Regions from separate parts of the Mycobacterium novum genome, predicted to be linked through region 1. Evidence: riboswitches for the same ligand, from Rfam matches in the RefSeq annotation. Region 1 holds a riboswitch; each other region holds the start of a gene.
What was found. A riboswitch is a leader RNA that binds a small molecule or an ion and turns the genes downstream of it on or off. The one in region 1 is predicted to bind magnesium.
Positions count from the first base shown of each region.

Region 2: linked by a shared signal. The riboswitch ahead of G6N19_RS20615 (PPE family protein) and the one ahead of G6N19_RS07080 (Rv1535 family protein) in region 1 are both predicted to bind magnesium.
Region 3: linked by a shared signal. The riboswitch ahead of G6N19_RS09715 (PE family protein) and the one ahead of G6N19_RS07080 (Rv1535 family protein) in region 1 are both predicted to bind magnesium.

Region 1 is NZ_AP022562.1:1,535,432-1,542,662, reverse strand. Features, by position in the region: gene G6N19_RS07085 (MFS transporter) at 1-1,085, shown strand, start outside; M-box (ykoK) riboswitch at 1,156-1,339, shown strand; gene G6N19_RS07080 (Rv1535 family protein) at 1,571-1,774, shown strand; gene G6N19_RS07075 (hypothetical protein) at 1,816-2,091, opposite strand; gene G6N19_RS07070 (cation-translocating P-type ATPase) at 2,088-6,626, opposite strand; gene G6N19_RS07065 (hypothetical protein) at 6,637-7,137, opposite strand; gene G6N19_RS07060 (exodeoxyribonuclease III) at 7,228-7,231, opposite strand, start outside.
Region 2 is NZ_AP022562.1:4,376,221-4,383,451, reverse strand. Features, by position in the region: gene G6N19_RS20630 (PPE family protein) at 1-608, shown strand, start outside; gene G6N19_RS20625 (PPE family protein) at 613-1,929, shown strand; gene G6N19_RS21660 (PPE family protein) at 1,935-3,293, shown strand; M-box (ykoK) riboswitch at 3,419-3,604, shown strand; gene G6N19_RS20615 (PPE family protein) at 4,038-5,243, shown strand; gene G6N19_RS20610 (MgtC/SapB family protein) at 5,263-5,976, shown strand; gene G6N19_RS20605 (sterol desaturase family protein) at 6,022-6,921, shown strand; gene G6N19_RS20600 (LysM peptidoglycan-binding domain-containing protein) at 7,035-7,231, shown strand, end outside.
Region 3 is NZ_AP022562.1:2,091,004-2,098,234, forward strand. Features, by position in the region: gene G6N19_RS09700 (DUF1906 domain-containing protein) at 1-353, shown strand, start outside; gene G6N19_RS09705 (hypothetical protein) at 353-1,003, shown strand; gene G6N19_RS09710 (PPE family protein) at 1,043-2,251, opposite strand; gene G6N19_RS09715 (PE family protein) at 2,270-2,566, opposite strand; M-box (ykoK) riboswitch at 2,849-3,021, opposite strand; gene G6N19_RS09720 (TetR family transcriptional regulator) at 3,314-3,904, opposite strand; gene G6N19_RS09725 (SDR family NAD(P)-dependent oxidoreductase) at 3,885-4,718, opposite strand; gene G6N19_RS09730 (LLM class F420-dependent oxidoreductase) at 4,831-5,694, shown strand; gene G6N19_RS09735 (nuclear transport factor 2 family protein) at 5,691-6,197, shown strand; gene G6N19_RS09740 (alpha/beta fold hydrolase) at 6,160-7,026, opposite strand; gene G6N19_RS09745 (zinc-binding metallopeptidase family protein) at 7,023-7,231, opposite strand, start outside.

The sequences.
Region 1 (7,231 bases):
TGACCGTGGTGCTGACCGCGATCACCTACAGCATTCAGCCGCATGGTGATTCGCCGACCAGTTGGACAAGCCCGGTGGTGCTGGGTTCGCTGGCGCTGGGGGTGGCGCTGCTGGCGCTGTTCTGCGTCATCGAACTGCGGGTCGCCGCGCCGCTGCTCGATGTGCGGCTGTTCAAGATCCCGGCGTTCGGCATGGCCAACGCGGCCGGGCTGCTGGCGGCGATCGGGCGCGGCGGCATGCAGTTCATGCTGATCATCTGGCTGCAGGGGATCTGGTTGCCGCTGCACGGCTACAGCTTCGAATCCACCCCGCTGTGGTCGGGCATCTACCTGCTGCCGATGACGGTGGGCTTCCTGTTGGCCGGTCCGGTGGCCGGGTCGCTGTCCGACCGGCACGGCGCCCGCCCGTTCGCCGTCGGTGGGATGGCGCTGATGGCGGTGACGTTTGTGGCGCTGGTGCTGCTTCCGGTCGACTTCGACTATCGGATCTTCGCGGCGCTGGTCTTCCTCAACGGACTCGGCGGCGGGATCTTCACCGCGCCCAACACTGCCGTGGTCATGTCCAGCGTCCCGGCCGCGCAGCGCGGTGCCGCCTCGGGTGTGCGGGCCACGTTCTTCAACGCCGGCACGTCGTTGTCGATCGGTATCTTCTTCTCCCTCATGGTGATCGGCCTGGCAAACACGCTGCCGGAGGCGATGGGTGCGGGGTTGCAGCAGCGGGGAGTGCCCGCCGAGGTCGCCGAACAGGTGGCCAACACCCCGCCGGTGGGCAGCCTGTTCGCGGCGTTTCTGGGTTACAACCCGATCGGCGAACTGCTGGGGCCCTCCGGTGCGCTGGACCATCCCGGTGTCGACGCCCAGATGTTGACCGGGCACAGCTTCTTCCCGCAACTGATCTCCGGGCCGTTCCATACCGGGTTGGCGGTGGTGTTCGCCGCCGCGGCGGTGATGATGGTGCTCGGTGCGCTGACGTCGTGGGCGGCGCCGGGGCGTTACGCCGGCGAGCCGGTGAAGTGGTCCGACAGCGCCCCGGGCGCCCGCGGAACCCGGGTGACGGTGCACCTCGACGATGCTGCCGGGTCGTGACCGAACCGTGTGGAAACCGGTGGGTGAGTTGAATTGACCCGGGCGCATTCCTGATGCACTATGGACCATGCAAGCACCTCGTTAGGTGAGGCGTCTGCACGGACACAGGCCACTGACCCCGAACGTCGAAAGACGCCCCGGGTCAGGACAGCTCCTCCCGGCTTAAGGGTTGAGCCCAAGTGGCTTCCGGCTCGCGGATCTGAGCGGGCGGGACACGCCGTGCAGTGTCGAAGCTCTGACGAGAGGGGTGCGGTCTTCCGACAGTCGTCGGAGCTGCCTCCAAAGCCTGCGGTGAAACCGGCACGCCGACGCGTGCCCGCGACCGAGAGGAGGTGAGGGACGCATGAGTTCCGGTGATAGTCCGAGCCGATATCTGACTTCTGTTCCGTCCCCATCCGAACGGTCGCATACCGCCTCCAGTTGAGCCCCGATTCCGGCCTCCAGCTGAGCGCGTAGCGGCGTTACGCGACTAGGAGGCCATCATCATGGTTGCAATCGCCTACACCGACATCCAGGCGCCGGCCCCGCGTGCCATCAGCACGGCGAAGAAGGTGGACACCCGCCGGGGTGCACCGGCTGCGCCCGCCTCAGACCCGGTGGTCGACATGGCCACCCGGCTGCTCAGTGGTCCCCTGCACCAGATGTATGCACTCTTGTGGCGCGTCGGGGTGCTGACCGTCGACCACTGAGTCGACCGAGGCCGCGGACAGACGTCTTCGCTAGGCGTCTGCTAGGCGTCCTCCAAGGCCTCGCCGAGTTGCTCGAGTACCTCGCTGCGGTGGTTGTTGGCCAGAATGTGGCCGGCAGCCACCGCAGCGGCTACCGGCCAGTCGATGATCTCGAACGCGGCCAGCAGCGCCAGCCCGCCGTAGTAGGCCAGCTGCTCGGGTCGCGGCACCGTCACCTTGCCGAACAGCGGCAATTCCACCGCGAAGCCCTCGGCATCCCGGATGTGGGCCACCGCTTCCCGCTGGGATGCGCTGCGCCGCGTCTTGTCCGCCATCATGAGCCTCCTGGTGGCGACGGGTCGCCGGATGATCGGGCCGCGGCCGTTCCGCGGCGAGAGCCGGTGTCCCCATTGTGCACAAGCCGCAGCCGTGGCGCGGAGTGGCCGTCGGAGGTCGGGGTGCCGTCCGGCTGGCGCGGCACGGGCACCATGAACTGGGTGGGCTTGTCGGCTGACTCCTGCAAGCCGGACAGCAGCCTCGGCACCACGGCCGCGCCGGCGGTGGCGACCGTCGCCGCCCCCAGCGCCTGAGCCCAGCCCAGCGGACCCAGCGGGGTGCAGCCCAGCAGCTGGCTGACGCCCGGAATGGAGATCAACGTCCCCATTGCGGCGAGCGAGCCGACCGCGGTCGCCACCACCAGCGGGTCATGCGAGTCCAGCAGCGTCTGGCCCAGCTGGGCGGCGACCAGCGACACCAGCGCGACCGTGGAGGCCCGCTGTTGGCGGCCGGTCATCGAGGCCAGCGTCCAGGCGCCCACCGCGGCCGACGCGGTCGTCACCCCGCGCACCGCCACCGCGCGCCACAGCGCGTCGGGATCCGGGCCACGCGCCGTGGCGGCCGCCGAGTCGTTCAGTTCACTGACCGCCAGCGCGGTCGCCGGCAGTGCGTCGGTGAGCATGTTCACCAGCAGCAGCTGGCGGGCGTTGAGCGGTGAGCGCCCGGTAAGCGCGCTGCCGATGATCGCGAACGCCACCTCGCCGGCGTTGCCGCCCAGCAGCACCCCGACCGCTGCCTGCACCCGCTGCCACAGTTCCCGGCCCTCGTCCAACGCGTCGAGCAGGGTGTGGATCCGGCCATCGAGCAATACCACGTCGGCGGCGGTGCTGGCGGCCTCGCTGCCGTGGGCGACGACCGCGATCCCGACGGTGGCGGCGCGGATGGCCGCGGCATCGTTGGCGCCGTCACCGACCATCGCCGACACCTTGCCGGTGCGCTCCAGGGTCTGCACGATCTGCACCTTGTTCTCCGGTGACATCCGGGCGAACACCACCCGCTCGGCTACCGCGACTTCCTGGCCCTTGCGGGACAACGCATCCCACTCCGCGCCGCTGATCACCTGATCGGCGCTGATCTGTAGGCCGAGCTCCCGGGCGATCGCGGTGGCGGTGACCGGGTGGTCGCCGGTGATGAGCCGCACCGGGATCTGCCAGCGGTCCAGGTCGGCCAGCAGGGCGGCGGCCTCCGGCCGGGGTGTGTCGGCGATACCGATCAACCCGACGAACGTCAGCCCGTCGCCGCAGAACTGGCCGATGTCCTCCGGATCCGGATCCTCACCCAGGGCGGTGACCTGCGCGGCGGAGAGTTCCCGCCGGGCGACGGCGATCACCCGCAGCCCCTCGCCGGCCATACCCAGCACCGTCTTGCGGATCGCCGGGTCCCCGCCGCAGGCGGGCCCGACAACCTCCGGCGCACCCTTGACGGTCAACTCGGCGCCGACGATCGTCGCCGAGTAGCTGCGGCCGGACCGGAACGGCAGATGGGCGACCTCGCCGCGATCGGGATCCACCACGCCGGCAGCCGTCGCGGCTTCGATGATCGCGGCATCGGTGGCGTGCACCTGCCGGCCGTTGGTGGCCGGGGCGGCCTGCGCCGCGAACGCCAGCACCTCATCGGTGCTGTACCCCGGCGCCGGTGTCAGCTGTGTCACCCGCAGCCGGTTCTGGCTCAGCGTCCCGGTCTTGTCGAAGCACACCACGTCGACGCGGCCGAGCGCCTCCACCGAGCGCGGCACCCGAACCAGCACACCGGATTTGGTCAGCCGCCTGGCGGACGCCTGCTGCGCCAGGGTGGCCACCAGCGGCAGGCCCTCCGGGATCGCCGCGACGGCGATGGCGATGCCGGAGGCCACCGACTGTCGCAACCCGATCCGCCGGAGCACGCCCAAACCGGTCACCAGGGTGCCCCCGGCCAGGCTGATCCGCCAGGCCTTGCTGGTCAGCAGGCTCAGCTGGTGCTGCAATCCGACCGCCGACTGCTCGCCGGCGACCAGGTCGGCGGCGCGGCGACTGTAGGTGTCGGCACCCACCGCGGTCACCAGCGCCAGGGCGGTACCGGTGATGACCGTGGTGCCCGCATAGATCATGCATTCGCGCTCGGCCAGGTCCGCTCCCGGCGTGGCCTCGACCTGCTTGACCACCGACAGCGACTCGCCGGTCAGCGACGACTCGTCGACCTCGAGATCGTCGGCGTCGATCAAGCGACCGTCGGCGGGCACCACCTCGTGCGCCCGCACCTCGATCACGTCACCGAGACGCAACTCCTCGGCGGGGACCTCGCAGTAGCCGCCATCGGGCAGCAGCCGGCGTGCCGGCGGAACCTGTTCGTTCAACAGCACATTGAGCCGCCGCTCGGCCACCAGGCGCTGCGCGGCCGCCAGCATCGCGTTGCCGCCCAGCACCGAGCCGACCAGTACCGCGTCGACCGGTGAACCGAGCACCGCGCTGGCGGCGGCTCCCAGCGCCAGCACCGGCGTGATCGGGTCGGACAGCTCGCTGCGGACTGCCTGCGCGAACTGCCAGATCATCCGCGGCGGTGCGCCGCGCTGGGCGCCGCGACGGGCCAGGTCGACCGCCGCCAGCGCGGCTGCCGCAGCAGGGGCGTGTTGGTCCCCGGCCGGGATCTCCGGCTCGGGCGGCGGCAGCATCGCGCGCACCTGGTCCACCGACATGGCATGCCACTCGTGCACCGCCGCCGGGCGTGGCATCGGGGCGTCCACGGCGCGCCTGGCCAGCCAGTAGCCGGACAGTGCGCCGGCCGCCGCGCCGGTGGTCACCGGGCCCGGTCCCTGGCCGCGCACTCCCGGCAGCATCAACAGCGCGCCCAATGTCGACGCACCGGTGGCGATCTCGACGCCACGGCGGCTCGCGGATCGCGCCGCCGGCAAAGCGTGCAATACCCGCCACGCCGCGCCCAGGTCGCTCAGCAACACATCGGCGCACCACGGCGGGGCGCCCTCCTGCCCCGGCAGCACGCCCAGCGCCACGTCAGCCGCGGCCAGGGCCCCGACGGCCGCCGTCGACAGCACCGCGACGTCATGACCGTCGGCCTGGTAAGCGGTCACCGCGGCGGTCAGCGCCTCGTCCACCGCCGCACCGTCGAGCGGGCGGATGTCGTCGAAGATCGGCCGCAACTCGCCGAGCGCCTCGGCTTCGACGGTGACCACCTCGACGTCGGCGTGTCGGGCCTCGGTCACCACTGCGGCGGCCAGTGGCAGCAGTGCGGGCTGGAACGAGGCTTGCACCCCGGGGCGCTGACCGATCCGGTGCCAGCCCGGTTCGAGTCCGGCGTCATCCAGCCGGTCCTGGGCCTGTGCCCACACCGCCCGCAGTTCGTCGTCGGCGCCGCGCACCTGCATCACCCGCAGGGTTTTGCCGCACAGCACCCGCGGGTCGATGACCACGGTGTCTACCCGGTCGAGCTCACGCAGACTGCTCGGGCGCAGCACCACCGCGCCGTGCTGGTTGGCCAGTCCGCGTCCGAAGGTGGCGGCGAACGACTCGCGTGCGGCGCGGGTGCCCTTGGGTGCGGCCACCGCGGCGGCGGTGCCGGCGAGGTCGGGGCTGCCGGTCGCGGCGCCGATCACCCCTGCTCCGATCGCCTGCATCAAGGCGCTGCGGCTCAGGTGGCGTTCGACCGGACCCGGCGGCCGGGGAACCGGCCGTGGTGGGATCAGCACCGGCGGATGGTCGGCGTAGTCGGCGAGCTCCGGTTCCCGGCGGCGCCAGGCGCGCTCGGCGGCACGTTCTTCGCCGGCGCGCATCGCCTCCACCGACAGGTCCACCGCCAGCGCGGTGGGCGCCTGGTTGAGCGTGTGCACGCCCGCGCCGGCCAGCGACAACAGGGCGTCGGTCGCCTGTTTGCCGATGCTGTCCTCGAGCAGTCGCCGCAGCCGCGGCTGGTAGTCGACGACGACGACGCCGGCCTCCAAGCCCAGCGGCAGCACCGGCAACCGCAACAGCCGGCCGACCGTCGCCATGCCCAGGCCGGCGACGTTGGCGCCGAGGGTGAGGGCGCGCAGCGCCTGCGTCATGCCATCGCCGGGCAGGGTGGCCGGTAGGCGTCCGCGCCGGGCCGGCCGGCGGTTCAGCGAGGCTCGACGAAGGAGAGGCGAAGCTGGGACCGCCGCATGAACCCGACGGTGCCGGGCCTCGGTGTCGCTGACCACCCGGCACAGTTCACGCAACGAGACGCCGTCGCCGCCGGCGTCAGGGTCCAGCCCGACCACCAGCCGGGACAGTGGGTGATTCAAGCGGACCGAGGTGACCCCAGGCAATGCCCGGGCCGCGCTGAGCACGGCAGTCGCCAGCTCGTCCCCGGCCGGCCCATCGAGTCCGCGCACCTCGACCCAGGCCCGGCCCTCGCCGCGGAAGCACCGCCGGGACAACGCCCAGCCGTTATCGCCACTCGGCAGGGCAGCGCCCGCGATGCCGGTCGCGGTCTGAACAGACGCGTCGACCAATGCGGAGGTCAGCTGGACACCGAAGTTTGCCGCGCGCAGCGGAAGAGAGTGCCTGACGGCACGACCTAAATCCACGCGGGCCCGTTCAGTGGCGCGCGCGAGCGCTGCTGCTGCCGCTACGGGCCGGTCGCGCTGCCGCCTTCTTCGGCTGCGAGCTGCGCCGCGTGGTCGACGAGCCCGACGGCTTCGTCGACTTCGCTGACTTCACCGACTTCAACGGCCGGGCCGTCGCGGTCGAAGCGGCCGGCGCCTTCGTCGACGACTTCGCCGAAGGCTGCGCCGGCGGCGCGCCGTTATCGGAGCGGTTCAGCTGCTTGAGCACCAGGGCGGTGCCGCCCACCGCCACCAGCAGTGGCCACTCGACCAATCCGGTGACGCCGAGGGCGCCCAGGGTCAGTGCGGCCGCGGGGGTCGAGTGGCTGCCGGTGCTCAGGCCGCGCTGCGCGCCGCTCGCCGCCCCCTTCAAGCCACCGATTACCCCGTTGAGTGCGGCCCCGCCGACTGCGCCGGCCGCCTCGGTTGTCATGGTCGCCGCGCGAGTCGCCGCTCCGGCCACCTTCCGTACCGTCCCTGCGACGGCGTTCATGGGTATTCCCTGCCCTTCAAACGAGGCAAATTGGTTAACCCGATCCATCCTATGCGAATTTCGGGTGAACCCGCGGAATCCACAACGAATTCAT
Region 2 (7,231 bases), 1.6 Mb from region 1:
TGGTGCCGCAGGCCTTACAGGGCATGGCGGTATCGGGCACGGCACAGGCCGAACCGACGGCGATCCTCGATTTCCTGGCCGGTCCGCTGTCGCCGATCTCGCTGTTCGGCATCGGTGGGATCCCCTACCTGCTGGCGATCCAGTGCGTGCTGCTGCCGATGAACGGCGCGAACGTGGTCTCGTCTGTCAACCGGGCGATGGGACCCAAACCCTGGCTCGAGCAGCCGTTGCCTGCGCAGGCGCTGGCCGGGGCGCGGCTGGCCGGGGCCCCGATGCCGGCGGTGTCGGCCGGGTCGGCCAACAGCGGCTCTATCGGGCGGCTGTCGGTGCCGCAGGGATGGCTCGCCCAGACGCCGACCGCCAAGGCCGTGGCCGCGGTCTTCCCCGAGGCCGGTCCGGAAGCCGTCGCGGCCGTTGCCGCGGAGAGCGAGAGCGGGCTGGCCGGCGACCTGGCACTGGGCGGGCTGGCTGGCCGCGCCATGAGTCTCACCGCCGCCGGGGCCGGCGGGCGCGGGCCCGGCGGAGTCACCGGCCGGGCGGCGGCCGGCAAGCCCGGTAAACCGAGCAAGGCGACCATCATCGTGATTCCGCCTTCGGCGGAGGACTAGAGCGATGCCGGACTTCGGGGCGCTGCCGCCGGAGACCAACTCTGCGCGGATGTATGCCGGCCCGGGCGCCGGGCCGATGTTGGCAGCGGCCGGCGCATGGCGGGGACTGGCCGGGGAGCTCGGTGCGGTGGCCTCGGCCTATCAGGCCGTGATCGCCGAACTCACCGGGCAGGCGTGGTTCGGTCCCGCGTCGCAGGCGATGGCGGCGGCGACGGCACCCTACGTGAACTGGCTCACCGCAACCACGGCGGTGGCGGAGCAGACCGCGAGCCGGCTGATGCAGGCGGTGAGCGATTTCGAGCAGGCGTTCGCAGCAATCGTGCCGCCGCCTGTGATCGCCGCGAACCGCAGCCTGTTGGCGGCTTTGGTCGCCTCCGATGTGCTCGGACAGAACGCGACGGCGATCGCGGCCATGGAGGCCGAGTACGGACAGATGTGGCTGCAGGACGCCATGGTGATGTACGGCTACGCCGCGCGCTCCGCAGCCGCGACGGCGGTGCAGCCGTTCACCTCGCCGCCAACGGTGGTGGCCGGCCCATCGGGCGGACAGAACGCTGCGGTCACACCGGCCGACACGGGCGGTGTGCACAACCAACTGTCCCAACTGCTCAACGCGATACCGCAGGCGTTGCGCGGACTCTCCGGGTCCGGCGGCACGCAGGCCGCACCGGTCGACGTGCTGGGTTCGGCGCAGAGCACCGACCCGGTGTCGCAGGGCGCCTCCTACCTTGAGACACTGGCCCGCACGGTCCTGCCCGCCAACGACACCAACATCTCGGTGCTCTACGGCATGGGGCAGTATGCGCGCAACCTCAACACCGATCTGGACATCTCACAGGCCACCGGCGGACGGGCCGGGTTCGGTTCGGGCACAACGGCGTTGGGTGTCGTTGAATCGGGCGGCGGAGTGCGGCCGGCGGTGGCCGCGAGCGCCGGGAACGCAGGCGTGGTCGGCAAACTCGCGGTCCCGCCGGCCTGGGCCGAGTCGGTGCCGGAGGCCACGACGACAGCGGCGGTACCCACCGCGGCACCGGCCGCCGCCGCAGCGGCACCGGAAGGACACGGTGCGGGCATGGCTGCCGCCGCGATGACGGCCGGGCGGGCCGGTCGGCGAAGCCGTGCCAAGCGGGCGGGCGCGCAGGGCGAGCGGATCGGCGACCGGTTCACCGAGGCGGGAGAGGTGCGGCACTGGCACGTCGAGCCGGGCGGGCTCAAGAGTCTGCTGGGCGAGGTGGCCGGACAGCCCGGGGTCCACGAGATCTACTTCGACACCGAGGCGCAGGTTCCGCCGGACACCGGGTCGCCACGGGGCCGGAGGTGAGGGGAATGGATTTTGCCGCGCTGCCGCCGGAGGTCAACTCCGGACGGCTGTATGCCGGCCCGGGCTCCGGGCCGATGCTGGCCGCCGCGGCCGCGTGGGCGCGGCTGGCCGCCGAAACCGGTTCGGCTGCCGGGGTTTACCGATCGGTGCTATCGGGCTTGACCGGCCAGTGGTGGCTGGGGCCGGCGTCGGAGTCGATGGCCGCCGCCGTGGCACCCTACCTGGCTTGGCTCGACTCCACCGCAGCCCTGGCCGAGCAGGCTGCCGCCCGGGCCACCGCGGCCGCGGCGGCCTTCGACGAAGCCTTCGCCGCCGTCGCGCCACCGCCGATGATCGCGGCGAACCGCAGCGCGCAGGCGACGCTCGTCGCGTCGAATGTGCTCGGGCAGAACAGCGCGGCGATCGCGTCGCTCGACGTCGAGTACGCGCAACTGTGGGTCCAGGACGCGCTGGCGATGTACAGCTATGCCGCCAAGTCGGCCGCCGCGACCGCATTGACCCCGTTCGCCGAACCACCGCCCACCACCGACCCCGCGCGGCAGGGTGGGCAGGCGGCGGCGGTCGCCGCTGCCACCGCCGCCAGCGGGCACGCTGAGCTGTCGCGGTTGATCACCGCCATTCCTCAGGCGCTGAACGGGCTTGCTCCGGCGGCGGCGGTTGCGGCAGCCTCGACGCAGCCGGCGCAGACCACCACGGCGCTGTCACTGGCCCAGATCGCTTCCTACATCGAGGTGCTGCCGAAGAGCATCGTGCCGTTCAACGCCGCGATCAAGACCGTGCTTTACGGCATGGTCCAGTACTCCCGTAATCTCAACATCGACCTGGACATCGCCGCGGCAACCGGCGGGCAAGCCGGATTCGGCTCCGGCGCAACGTCGTTGGTCGCAACGGAACTGCCGCAACCGGTCGGCGCCGGGCCGGTATCGGCCGGTGCCGGCGGCCCGGGCAGGATCGGCCGGCTCAGCGTTCCGCCGAACTGGGTGACGACCGCCCCGGTGGCCAAGATGGCCGCAGCGGCGTTGCCCGGCGCCGCCGCGGCGGCAGCGCCGGCCGCTGCGGTCGCCGGAGCGCAGATCCCCACGGGGGTCTTCGGCGACATCGCGCTGGCGAGCCTGGCCGCGCGGGCGCTCACCGGCGCCGCACCGCGAAGCCGCCCCGCCGCCGCGATGAACGGCCACGCGCAGAGCCGACTGGAACGCCTGGTCACCGAGTTGGCCGGCACCACCGATGTGCAGCACTGGCACGTTGACCCCAGTCGCCTCGACAGCCTGCTCGAGGAACTCGCCGAGCAACCCGGCGTGCATGCGGTGCACGTCAATCCCGACGGGCAGAATAACGCCGGGCCGGGTCGGCAGCCCGGCTGAAGCCCGTGCGATTTCTGCCCGACAGCAGGCGATTTGGCCACCGAAGCGGACTATTGGCCCGCGAGCCGCTGCCGTCGCGCGGTGTCTGATTGACCCTGCCAGTTAGCTGGTGCATTATGGTGAGGCAAGCACCTCGTTAGGTGAGGCGTCTGCACGGATATAGGCCACTGACCCCGAACGTCGAAAGACGCCCCGGGTCAGGACAGCTCCTCCCGGATTAAGGGTTGAGCCCAAGTGGCTTCCGGACCTGCGTTGCATGCGCAGGCAGGACACGCCGTGCAGTGCCGAAGCTCTGACGAGAGGGGTGCGAAAGTCCGGCTGTCGCCGGGCGTCCCCACCTCTGTGTGCATACGTGCAGGCACCCGCGCGTGCCCAGGCCGAGAGGAGGTGAGAGCGACATTGAGTCCGAGTGATAGTTCCTATCCGAGATCGATGTTCGTCTCGCTCGATCTCGGTACTGCTTTCACCATCTGATTCGCACCGGCGCTGAATTCGTCATCTGGCGTGCTTCCGTCAGCGGAACACGTCAGGCTTCGGCATGTCGGCGAAAATGCTTGTCAGCTCGAACTTTCCGTCGAGCAGCGATTTCGTCGACGCGCCCGGCTCCGGTATGTCGCCATGACCGGCTAACCCGATTCGTGCCTCCGGCCAGCTGCGGACGCAACGCGTATCGGGATATCGACGTGCCTGCACACCCGCGCAACACCAGACTCTCTCAACCACCAGTCAATTAGGAGCAATGCCATGGACTTCGGAGCATTCCCGCCGGAATTCAACTCGGCTCGTATCTACACCGGCCCCGGCTCGGGACCGCTGATGGCCGCCGCGGCGGCGTGGGACAAGTTGGCCGCCGAACTCGCTTCGGCCGAGGCCGCCTACCAGTCGGTCATCAACGGGCTCATCAGCGAGGGCTGGATGGGGCCGGCCTCCAACGCGATGGCCGCCGCGGCCGCGCCCTACGCGGCGTGGATGGGCACCACCGCGGTCCGGGCGGAACAGGCTGCCGCCCAGGCGAAGGCGGCAGCCGCGGCGTTCGACGCGGCGTACGCGATGACGGTGGCGCCGCCGCTGGTCGTCGCCAACCGCTCACAGCTCGCGACCCTGGTGGCCACCAACGTCCTGGGCCAGAACACCGGGGCGATCGCCGCGACGGAGGCGCGTTACGGCCAGATGTGGGCCCAGGACGCTGCGGCGATGTACGGCTACGCGGCGTCGTCGGCGGTGGCCACCAAGGTGACGCCGTTCAACTCACCGCACGAGGTCGCCGACCCGTCGTCGCAGGCGGTCCAGCAGGCCGCGGTTGCCCAGGCCGCTGGTAACGCGGCCTCGTCGAATGCGCAATCCACACTGTCGCAAGCGATTACCAACACGCCGCAGACGCTGCAGACCCTCGCCGCGCCGGTGCAGCCGCCGGTCACGGGGGGCGAGGGGATCAGCACGGGTGACCTGAGCAACGCGATGACCAACTTGATGAGCAGCTCGTTCAGCCCGATGGGCGCGGCCGGGATCTCCAACTTCGCCGCCGACATGGCGGTGGTGCGTGGTGCTGCCATCGCCGCGGGTGACCCGCTGGGCTTGGGCGCCATCGACCCGTTCACGCCGATGCTCGGCGGGCTCGGGCTGGGCGGCGGACTCGGCCACGGAATGCACGGCCTGGGCGCCGGATTGGGGGGTCTGGGCACTGCCTCGGCGACAATGGGGCAGGCGTCCACGGTCGGCGCGCTGTCGGTGCCGCAGTCGTGGGCGGCGTCCATCCCGGCTACCGCAGCTCCCGGCAGCGCCGTGGCCGCCACCGGCTGGACCGTTGCCGCACACGCGCCGGAGGCCGGCGCGGCCGGTATGCCGGGCGTGCCGCTGGCCGGCGCCGGGCAGGGCCGCAACTACGGATTCGCCGCGCCGCGGTACGGCTTCAAGCCGACGGTCATGGCTCGGCCGGTGGTCGCCGGATAGCTGTGACATCGTTGGGACCATGCAGACGCTGAGCGTCGCCGAGTTCACGCTGCGGCTGGCCGTCGGGCTGGGCTGCGGCGCGCTGATCGGGCTGGAACGGCAGTGGCGGGCACGGATGGCCGGGTTGCGCACCAATGCGCTGGTGGCGGCCGGGGCGACACTGTTCGTGCTCTACTCGGTTTCCGCCGGTGACACCAGTTCCACCCGGGTCGCCTCCTATGTGGTGTCCGGGGTGGGATTCCTCGGCGGCGGGGTGATCCTGCGGGAGGGGTTCAACGTTCGCGGCCTGAACACCGCGGCGACCCTGTGGTGCTCGGCGGCCGTCGGGGTGCTGGCGGCCGCCGGCGACGTGCTGTTCGCGGTGATCGGCACCGGCGCGATCGTCGGCACCCACCTGTTGCTGCGACCGCTGGGCCGGCTCATCGACCGTGATCAGCACATCGAGGAGGACGAGCCGCAGTCGCCGTACCAGGTGCAGGTGGTCTGCCGGCCCAAGTCCGAGAAGTACCTGCGGGCCCAGATCGTGCAGCACACCGCCGGCAACGACCTGGTGCTGCGGGGGATCCACACCGGCCCGGCCGGCGACGACAACATGACCCTGACCGCCACGATGTTGTCGGATAACCGGGCGCCGGAACGGCTCGAGCGCCTGGTCGGCGAGCTCTCGCTGCAGCCGGGCGTCTATGCGGTGCAGTGGCACGCCGAGGGGCAGGCGGCCCTGTCGCCGGAGTGACCGTCGCCGGGCCGATCTAGGCTGTTGGCACTGGAGGTGAGCGCGGTGGATGGGATCGCTGGCATGTGGTCGGTGTTGCCGGGCCCGATGCGTGACCCGGTGCTGTTCGCCATCCCGTTCTTCCTGCTGCTGCTGACGCTGGAATGGACGGCGGCCCGCAAGCTCGCAGACCTTGAACGCGGCTCCTACCGCGCCAGGGACGCCTGGACCAGCATCTCCATGGGATTGGTGTCGGTGGCCACCACCGCCGGCTGGAAGTTCCTCGCGCTGCTCGGCTACGCGGCGATCTACACCTATCTGGCGCCGTGGCACCTGTCGCCGCGGCAGTGGTACACCTGGGTGATCGCCATCCTGGGCGTGGACCTGCTGTATTACACCTACCATCGCATCGCGCACCGGGTGCGGCTGATCTGGGCGACCCACCAGGCGCACCATTCCAGCCAGTACTACAACCTGGCCACCGCACTGCGACAGAAGTGGAACAACAGCGGCGAGGTCCTGCTGTGGATCCCGTTGCCGCTGTTTGGTATTCCGCCCTGGATGGTGTTCGCCGCATTCTCGGTGAATCTGATCTACCAGTTCTGGGTGCACACCGAGCGGATCGACAAGCTGCCGCGTGTAATCGAGTTCATCTTCAACACCCCCTCGCACCACCGGGTGCACCACGGGATGGATCAGGAGTATCTGGACAAGAACTACGGCGGGATCCTGATCGTCTGGGACCGGCTGTTCGGCAGCTTCGCGCCCGAGCGGTTTCGGCCGCACTACGGGCTGACCAAGCAGGTCGACACCTTCAACATCGTCAAACTGCAGATCCACGAATACGCCTCGATCATCGCCGATGTGCGCGCCGCGAGGAGCTGGCGCGATCGGCTCGGCTACGTTTTCGGGCCGCCCGGATGGCAACCCGCATCGTCGCGGGCTTCGGCGGCACTGCGGCAATGATGGGACGCACCGACCGGTGTTCGCATAGGCTTGCGACGTCGCATCCGAGCGACAACGCCCCGGCGCCTTCGGCCGCGGCGTGCCGATGAGAAGGGAACAACGTGGCACAGAGCTTGGGAGACACGCTCACCGCAGGGAAGAAGCTCGTCAAGGGCGAGTCGCTGACCTCTAAGAACGGGGCGTACACCCTGACACTGCAGGACGACGGCAACCTGGTGCTGGCGGCGCGGGGCAAGGCGATCTGGGCATCCGGTACCAACGGCAAGGACGTGGTGCGCGCCGAGGTGCAGACCGACGGCAACTTCGTGCT
Region 3 (7,231 bases), 560 kb from region 1:
TCTTCTTCAGCGTCGATGAGGACATCGACGCCAAGACCTGGAAGAAGCTCGCGGTCCAGTGGTTTCGCGGCATCAACTCGGTGCTGGGGGCAGCGCGCACCGGGATCTACGGCGGTGCTCGGCAGTGTTCCTGGGCGATCGCCGACGATGTCATCGGGCACTCGACCAGTGCGGGCCACCGGTGGGCGTGGCAGACCCGGGCGTGGTCGGGCGGCGAACGCGAACCGGCTGCCGTGCTCTTCCAGCGGGAGATGGTCACCGCAACCGACCCGGGTTTCCTGATCGACGACATTCACGTCGACGTGGACGACGTGTTGGCGGCCGATTTCGGCCAGTGGGAGCTGGTGCGCTGATGGAATGGGACGCGGCGCGGGTGGCGCGATGGTCCGGCATGCTCGGCTTCGCGCTCCCGGTTGTGACGCTCGCGGTGTATCCGATCTGGTCGTTCCCCGGCACCCAGAAGCTGGCCACCGAGGTGGCCTGGTGGGCGACCCAGCATCACGATCGACTGGTCGTGACGATGCTGCTCAACACGGTCGGTGTGACGCTGTGGCTGGTGTTCGGCGGAGCGGTGTGGACACTGCTGCGAGATCGGCTGCCGGTGAGATCGGTTCTTGCGCCGTGCTTCGCCGCCGGCTTCATCGGCTGCGTGACCCTGCTGCTCAGTGGGTTCACCGCGTTCGACATTCTGCTGTACCGATACCACAGCCCCGAAGCGGCCGCGCTGCTCTACGACCTGGCGTTCGGTCTGCTGGCCATGTCCGGTCTGCCCACCGTGGTGGCACTGGGGGCGTTCGCGGTCGCGGTGTACGTCCACGGGGTGCTGCCGCGATACACCGCCCACCTCGCGGTCGCCGCTGCCGCGGTACATCCGCTGTTGCTGCTGGCGTTCATCGTCGGCACCGGACCGCTGTCGCTGGAAGGGCTTTCGATCACCGCCATGCCGGCGTTCTTGTTCGCCTGGATCCTGGGAACCGCGCTGGGGATGCCACGCAGGCCGTAGCTGTCGGCTCCTCGGCTCGCCCAAGCCGCGCCGCTGTACCTACCCGACCACCACTGGACGCGGCATCACGGTGAGCTTGGTGCCATAGCGCGGCGTGCCGAGGCCGAAGCTGCCGCTACGTCCGCCACCGTTCGGGAGCATCGGAGGCGGCATGGCGGTCACCGACCTGCTGTCCGGGGCGACCGTCCAGCCGCTGGCTGTTCCGGCACTCGGCGCAGCCGCCGGGACGGCCGTTCCCCAGCTCGGTGGCGCGGACAAGGATCCGACCAGGGTCGCTCTGCCCACTCCGGCCGACACCGGGGAGCCTGCGCCCCCGACCGCAGCTCCGGCAGCGCGGCCGGCGGTCTCGGCCGACGCCAGTGTCATACCTGGCGCGGAGCTGAGCCCGCCACCGGTGAGGGCGGCCGTGCCGCCCTCCATGCCGCGGGCCAGAAACCCGAGCGTAGCCAGACCCGCGAAGCCCTCGAGGTTCCCGCCCGGGTCGAAGATCCCGGTTGCGGCGATCGTGTTCCACAGCTGCGCGTTGATGTTCAGGCCCGAGCCGTCGTCGTGGCCCCAGGTTCCGTCGAAGAGGCCGTCGAAGAACTTCGTCCAATGCCAATCTGGGTCCGTCGGCCTCGTGCCCTCTGCCGGCGACGCCATGCTCCGCAATGCGCTGGGCACCTGGGAGTGCGCATCTCCGGTGTCGGCTGGGAGGGCGCCAGAACTGCTCTCGTCGTCTGAAGTGGTGGTCTCCGGTGCTACCGCGAACGGAACCAGTTCGGTGGCGGATGCGGCAGCGGCGGCGTAGCTGTACATCGCAACGGCGTCCTGCGCCCACATCTGCGCGTAGCGGGCTTCGGTCGCCGCAATCTCCGGTGTATTCAATCCCAGAGCGTTGGTCTTGACCAATGCCGCCAACATCACTCGATTGGCTGCGATCGCCGGCGGCGGCACCGTCATGGCGTAGGCCGACGCGTAGGCATCGGCGGCGGCGTAGGCCTGCGCTGCGGTCTGCTCCGCCTGTTCGGCGGTGACGCTCATCCAGCTGATGTAGGGCTCGGCGGCCGCGGTCATCGCCGACGCCGAGGGACCCCACCAACCTTGGCTGACCAGGCCCGCCACAGACCATTCGAAAGATATTGCTGCAGAACGTAATTCTGCCGCCAACAGGTTCCATGCCGCCGCAGCGGACAGCATCGGATCGACACCCGGACCGGCGTACATGCGTGCGGAATTGACTTCCGGGGGAACTGCTCCGTAATCCATTATCAGTAAACCCTTTCGCTAGATCGAGATGGCGTTGGCGGCGTCGGTCGCTGCGTAGGACTGCGCGTTGCGCTGCAGCATGATCACGAACCTCTCGTGCACCACAGCGGCGCGCTTGCTGATCGCCTGGTACATCTGGGCATGCCTGGCAAACTGAGCGGCGGTCAGTGCAGAGACCTCGTCGGCGGCCGCCGGAACCACCCCGGTTGTCGGCCCGACGGCGGCCGTGTTCTGCGCAGCCACCGCGTTGCCGATGCTGCTCAGTTCAGCCGCTGTCGCGGTGAGTTCTTCGGGAAGTGCAGACACAAAAGACATCGAAACTCCTTATGAAATAGCGAATAACGTTGCGAGGGCACAAAATTCGCACGCTGGAAACCGCGCTCGGGTCAGTGGCCGGGGAGCGCGGGTACGGTATGGCGCGAGCCGAGTCAGAAAGTGAAAGCGGCGCCGCGAACGGGTTCGAGCGAAGTGGTCGTCGAACTCGGATAAGGACTATCGTCCGGACTCAATGTCACTCTCACCTCCTCACGGCCAGGGCACACGGGGATGCCGGCGCAGCATGCACATCAGGGAGAGCCGGGCCGACGACACCGCCGGCCGGCACCCCTCTCGTCAGAGTTTCGGCACTGCACGCCGTATCCGGCCAGAAGCCGGAAGCCACTTGGGCTCAACCCTTAAGCCGGGAAGAGCTGTCCTGACCCTGGGCGTCTCTCGACGTTGGAGGTCAGTGGCCTGTATCCGTACAGACGCCTCACCTAGCGAGGTGCGTTCGCCGCCATGTTGGCAGCAACAGTGCGCGGAGTCAACTCGACCGGCGTGGCGTGACTGTCGCGCCGGACCAATCTGGGCATGGAAACCCGCTGGAAGGCACCGGATTTCGTAGTGAAAATGATGTGCCTCGCCGAATCCGACGTTGGCCCCATGGAGTGCTTGCCGAAATACGTTGGATATCAGTCTGGTTCGCAAGAGCCGGACTCTCGGAGCGGAGAGGCGCCCCCGTTGAGTCCGCGTAGAACTCGCTGTGCGCGGTGTGAAAGTGCGCTATGCATCGGTAACACCAAGCTAGGTTTTGCGCCAGGGCGCCAGCAGCAGTTCGCACGCGCGGCGCATGTCGGTTTCGGCTTGCGCCGGTGTGGTCTCACCCATCACCGCCCACGACAAGACACCGTAGGCGCACTGCTCGACCAGCAGCGCGAGCTGGGCGTCCTGCGATGCGGGGCGGGTGATCCCGGCGACCGACAGGATGATCTCGCGCAGATTGAAGTCGCCGGCCGCTCCGGACTCGGCTCGCCGGGCATTGACCGAAGTGATCATCGCGCGGGCCAGCCGGGGGCGGGCGAGCATGGACCGGCAGATGCCGGCCATGAGTTCGCTGATATCGGCTGCCGGACATCCGGTCGCCGGCTCCGGCGGGGTGACGGATCGGGTGTAGTGCAACAGCAGCGCGCTGAACAGGTGATGTTTCGTCGGGTAGTAGCGATAGACAGTGGTGATTGAAACGCCGGATTGATCCGCCACAGCCTGCATCCGGACCGCCTCCAGCCCGTCGCGGGCGCCGAGTCGGGCGGCGGTGGCGAGAATCCGTTCGCAGCGCCGTCGTTGGGCGGCCGTCCTGGGAGTCGCCGGCTCGCGATCAACCGGTGGGCGGGGCATCGGGGTCCGGGATGGGCGCGCCACCGAGCAGCTTCTGCATCATCCGATGGGACGCGAGCACGGCTGCGGCCCGGTCGAGCGTGGCGCGCAGCGCGGGATTCCCGGCATGAGCCGAGACGACGTGCACCGGGCCGTGGGGGAGCTGGGCCAGTCCCTCGCGGGCGACATCGGCCGGATCGGACACCGGCATCCCGGCGATATCGAAGTTGAGCCCCACCCGCTGCATGGCCGGTGTCCTGGTGACGCCGAGCACCAGTTCGAGCACATGCACGTTGTGTTCGCGCAACTCCAGCCACAGGCCTTCGGCGTAGATCCGGGTGAACGCCTTCACGCCGCCGTACACGCTGTGTCGCGCCGAGCCCTGGTAGCCGGTGAGCGAGCCGACCAGCAGCACGCCGCCGCGCCGGCGAGCACGCATCGGGCCGGCGAAGTGATGGATCAATGCCAGCGGAGCCGTCACGTTCAGGTCGATCACCTGCTGGAAGGCCGCCAGGTCGCCGTCGAGGAACTCTGCGCTGTGGGTGTTGGCCCCCGCGTTGTAGATCAGCAGACCGATCTCGAGATCGGATGTGGCAGCGAAGATCTGCGCGCGGCCATCCGGATCGGTCAGGTCCACGGCCAACTCGCGGACCTGCCCGCCCAACTCGCGGCAGCGTTCGGCGGTGTCGCGCAGTGGCCCGGATTTGCGGGCGATCAGGACTAGGTTGATCCCGGCCCGGGCCAGCAGTAGGGCGAACTCCGCGCCGACGCCCTCCGAACCGCCCGCGATCACGGCCCAGGGCCCGTACTGGCCCCGCCACTCGCCGCTGGACACGCGCCGCCTCCATAACTAAAATTGATTCCAGTTTTTCTGAAGACTACCTCAGCCACCAGGCGCAACGAAAGTGCAGGAAGCCATTGCGGTACGACCAAGCCAGGGCCTGTCGATGAGACTCGGCCTGTTCACGCCGGTGGTGATCCAGATCCCCGGTACCGCGTCCGAGTGGGAAGCCGACGGCGGAATCGACGACGTCGCCGAGATCGGAGCGACCGCCGACGACCTGGGATTCGCCCACCTCACCTGCTCGGAACACGTCGCGGTGCCCGTCGAAGTGGCGGCTGTACGCGGCGCGACGTACTGGGACCCGTTGGCCACCTTGTCGTTTCTCGCCGCACGCACCCGACGGATCAGGCTGGTCACCTCTGTGCTGGTGCTCGGCTACCACCACCCGCTGGAGATCGCCAAGCGCTACGGCACCCTCGACCGGGTCAGCGCCGGTCGGCTGACGCTCGGGGTGGGCGTCGGTTCACTGCGGGAGGAGTTCGACCTGCTCGGCTGCGCCTGGGAGGATCGCGGCGCCCGCGCCGACGACGCGATGAAGGCACTGCGCGCGTCGTTGTCGACCAGCCGGCCGGCATACCACGGCGACTACTACCGATACGACTCGCTGATCGTGGAGCCGTGCGCGGTGCAGCCGCGGGTGCCGATCTGGGTGGGTGGCCGAACCAGGCGCTCGCTGCGGCGCGCGGTCGAACTGGGCGACGGCTGGACGCCGTTCGGCCTGACGGTGGACGAGATCGCGAAAATGCTCGGCTCCGTCGATGTTCCCGATGACTTCGCCGTCGTGCTGGCGACACCGCCGCTGGACCCGATCGGCGCCCCGCAACACGCCACGGACCAGATCGAGCGGCTGGCCGAAGCGGGGGCGACGGATGTCAGCTGTGTGATCTCGGCGCAATCCGCGGGGCACTTCTGCAACCAGCTCGCAGCACTCGCGCAGCTGACGAACCTGGCCGGGAAAGGATCGTGACCGACCAACGGCTCGCCGACCTCGAACGTCGGCTGCAGCGCATCGAAGACGAACGCGCGATCGAGCGAATGATCGCCTCCTACGGCCCCCTGGTGGATGCCGGCGATGCCGGCGCCACCGCCGCCCTGTGGTCCGACGACGGCGTCTATGACGTCGAGGACTGGCTCATGCAGGGTCGCAACGACGTCGCCGCGATGGTTCGCTCGTCGGGACACCAGAATCTGATCAACCGTGGCTGCGTGCATTTCCTCGGCCCGGCTGTGGTCACCGTCCACGGCGACGACGCGGTCGCGGTATGCGCGTCGACGCTGTTGGTCAAACGCGAGACCGGCTATCAGGTGGCGCGCGGGGGCGCCAACTATTTCCACCTCAGGCGCGAGTCCGAAGCGTCCTGGCAGATCGTCAAGCGGATCACCCGGCGCCTCGACGGCAGCGCCGAAAGCCGCGCCCTATTGGCGGACGGAGTTATGGGACGGATTCGAGAAACTCGCGCACCAGGTTGACGAGCTCGTCGGGCCGGTCGTAGGTGACGATGTGCCCGGCACCGGCGATGGTGGCGAGGCGGGAATCCGGGGTGGCAGCATGGGCTTTCGCCAGTGCTCCCGCACCGACCAGCGGATCGTCGGCGCCGCGGACCCACAGGGTCGGCACGGCCAGTCGCGGCAACTCGGGCAGCAGATTCAGTCGCATCGAGCGCGGGCCGTAGGACTCGATCTGCCAGTCGTCCAAGGCCTTCTCGCCGTATCGGTGCTTGGCGCGGGCCTCACCCACCGCCGCGGCCATGATCTCCTCGAAATCCGGGGCCTGTTCTCCGGCAGTCAGATTGGCGACCATGGACCGGCGGATGGCGCCGGGAAAACGGGCCAGGCACCAGGTGCCGGCGCGCAGCAGGCCGGGGGTCCGCATGACCAGCCAGGTCAGCAACTGCGCCGGGCGTTTGGCGTCGAGTCCGCCGGGCCCGATCGCGACCAGGGAGCTGACGCGCTCTGAATGCTCGAGGGCGAAGCCGGTGGCGATCCCGGCGCCCAGTGACAGCCCGATCAGCGCCACCTGCGGTAGCCCCAATGCGTCGAGCAACTCGTGCAGGAAGCGGCGGAAGAACGCGTCGTCGAGCACGCCGCGCCAGGGCCTGCTGGCCCCGTGGCGGGGCAGATCGATCAGATACACCCGGAAGTCGGCGGCCAGCGCCGGCGCGACACGTCGCCACACCCCGTGGGCGGTATCGAGCATCGCACCGTGCAGCAGCAGCAGGGGCGGCCCGGTATCGCCGGCGCGGTAGACCCGCACCGGGCCGCCGCAGACGGTGAGGTCGGTGTAGTCGTCGAAGGTCACGGCCTGCCCCGCAGGCTCGCGGCTCGTCGCAACATCCGCACATACCCTGACCATGAGCTGCGCGGCTCGCCACAGCCCAGGGTCGCCACTGCCTTGTCCAGGGCGTCTTCGATGAGTGCGTCATGCATCGGCCGCCAGATCAATGGCCAGCTCAGCACCGGCCATCCCGTGGTGTTGGCGACGAGGCGGTGGCGAAGCTCGTAGC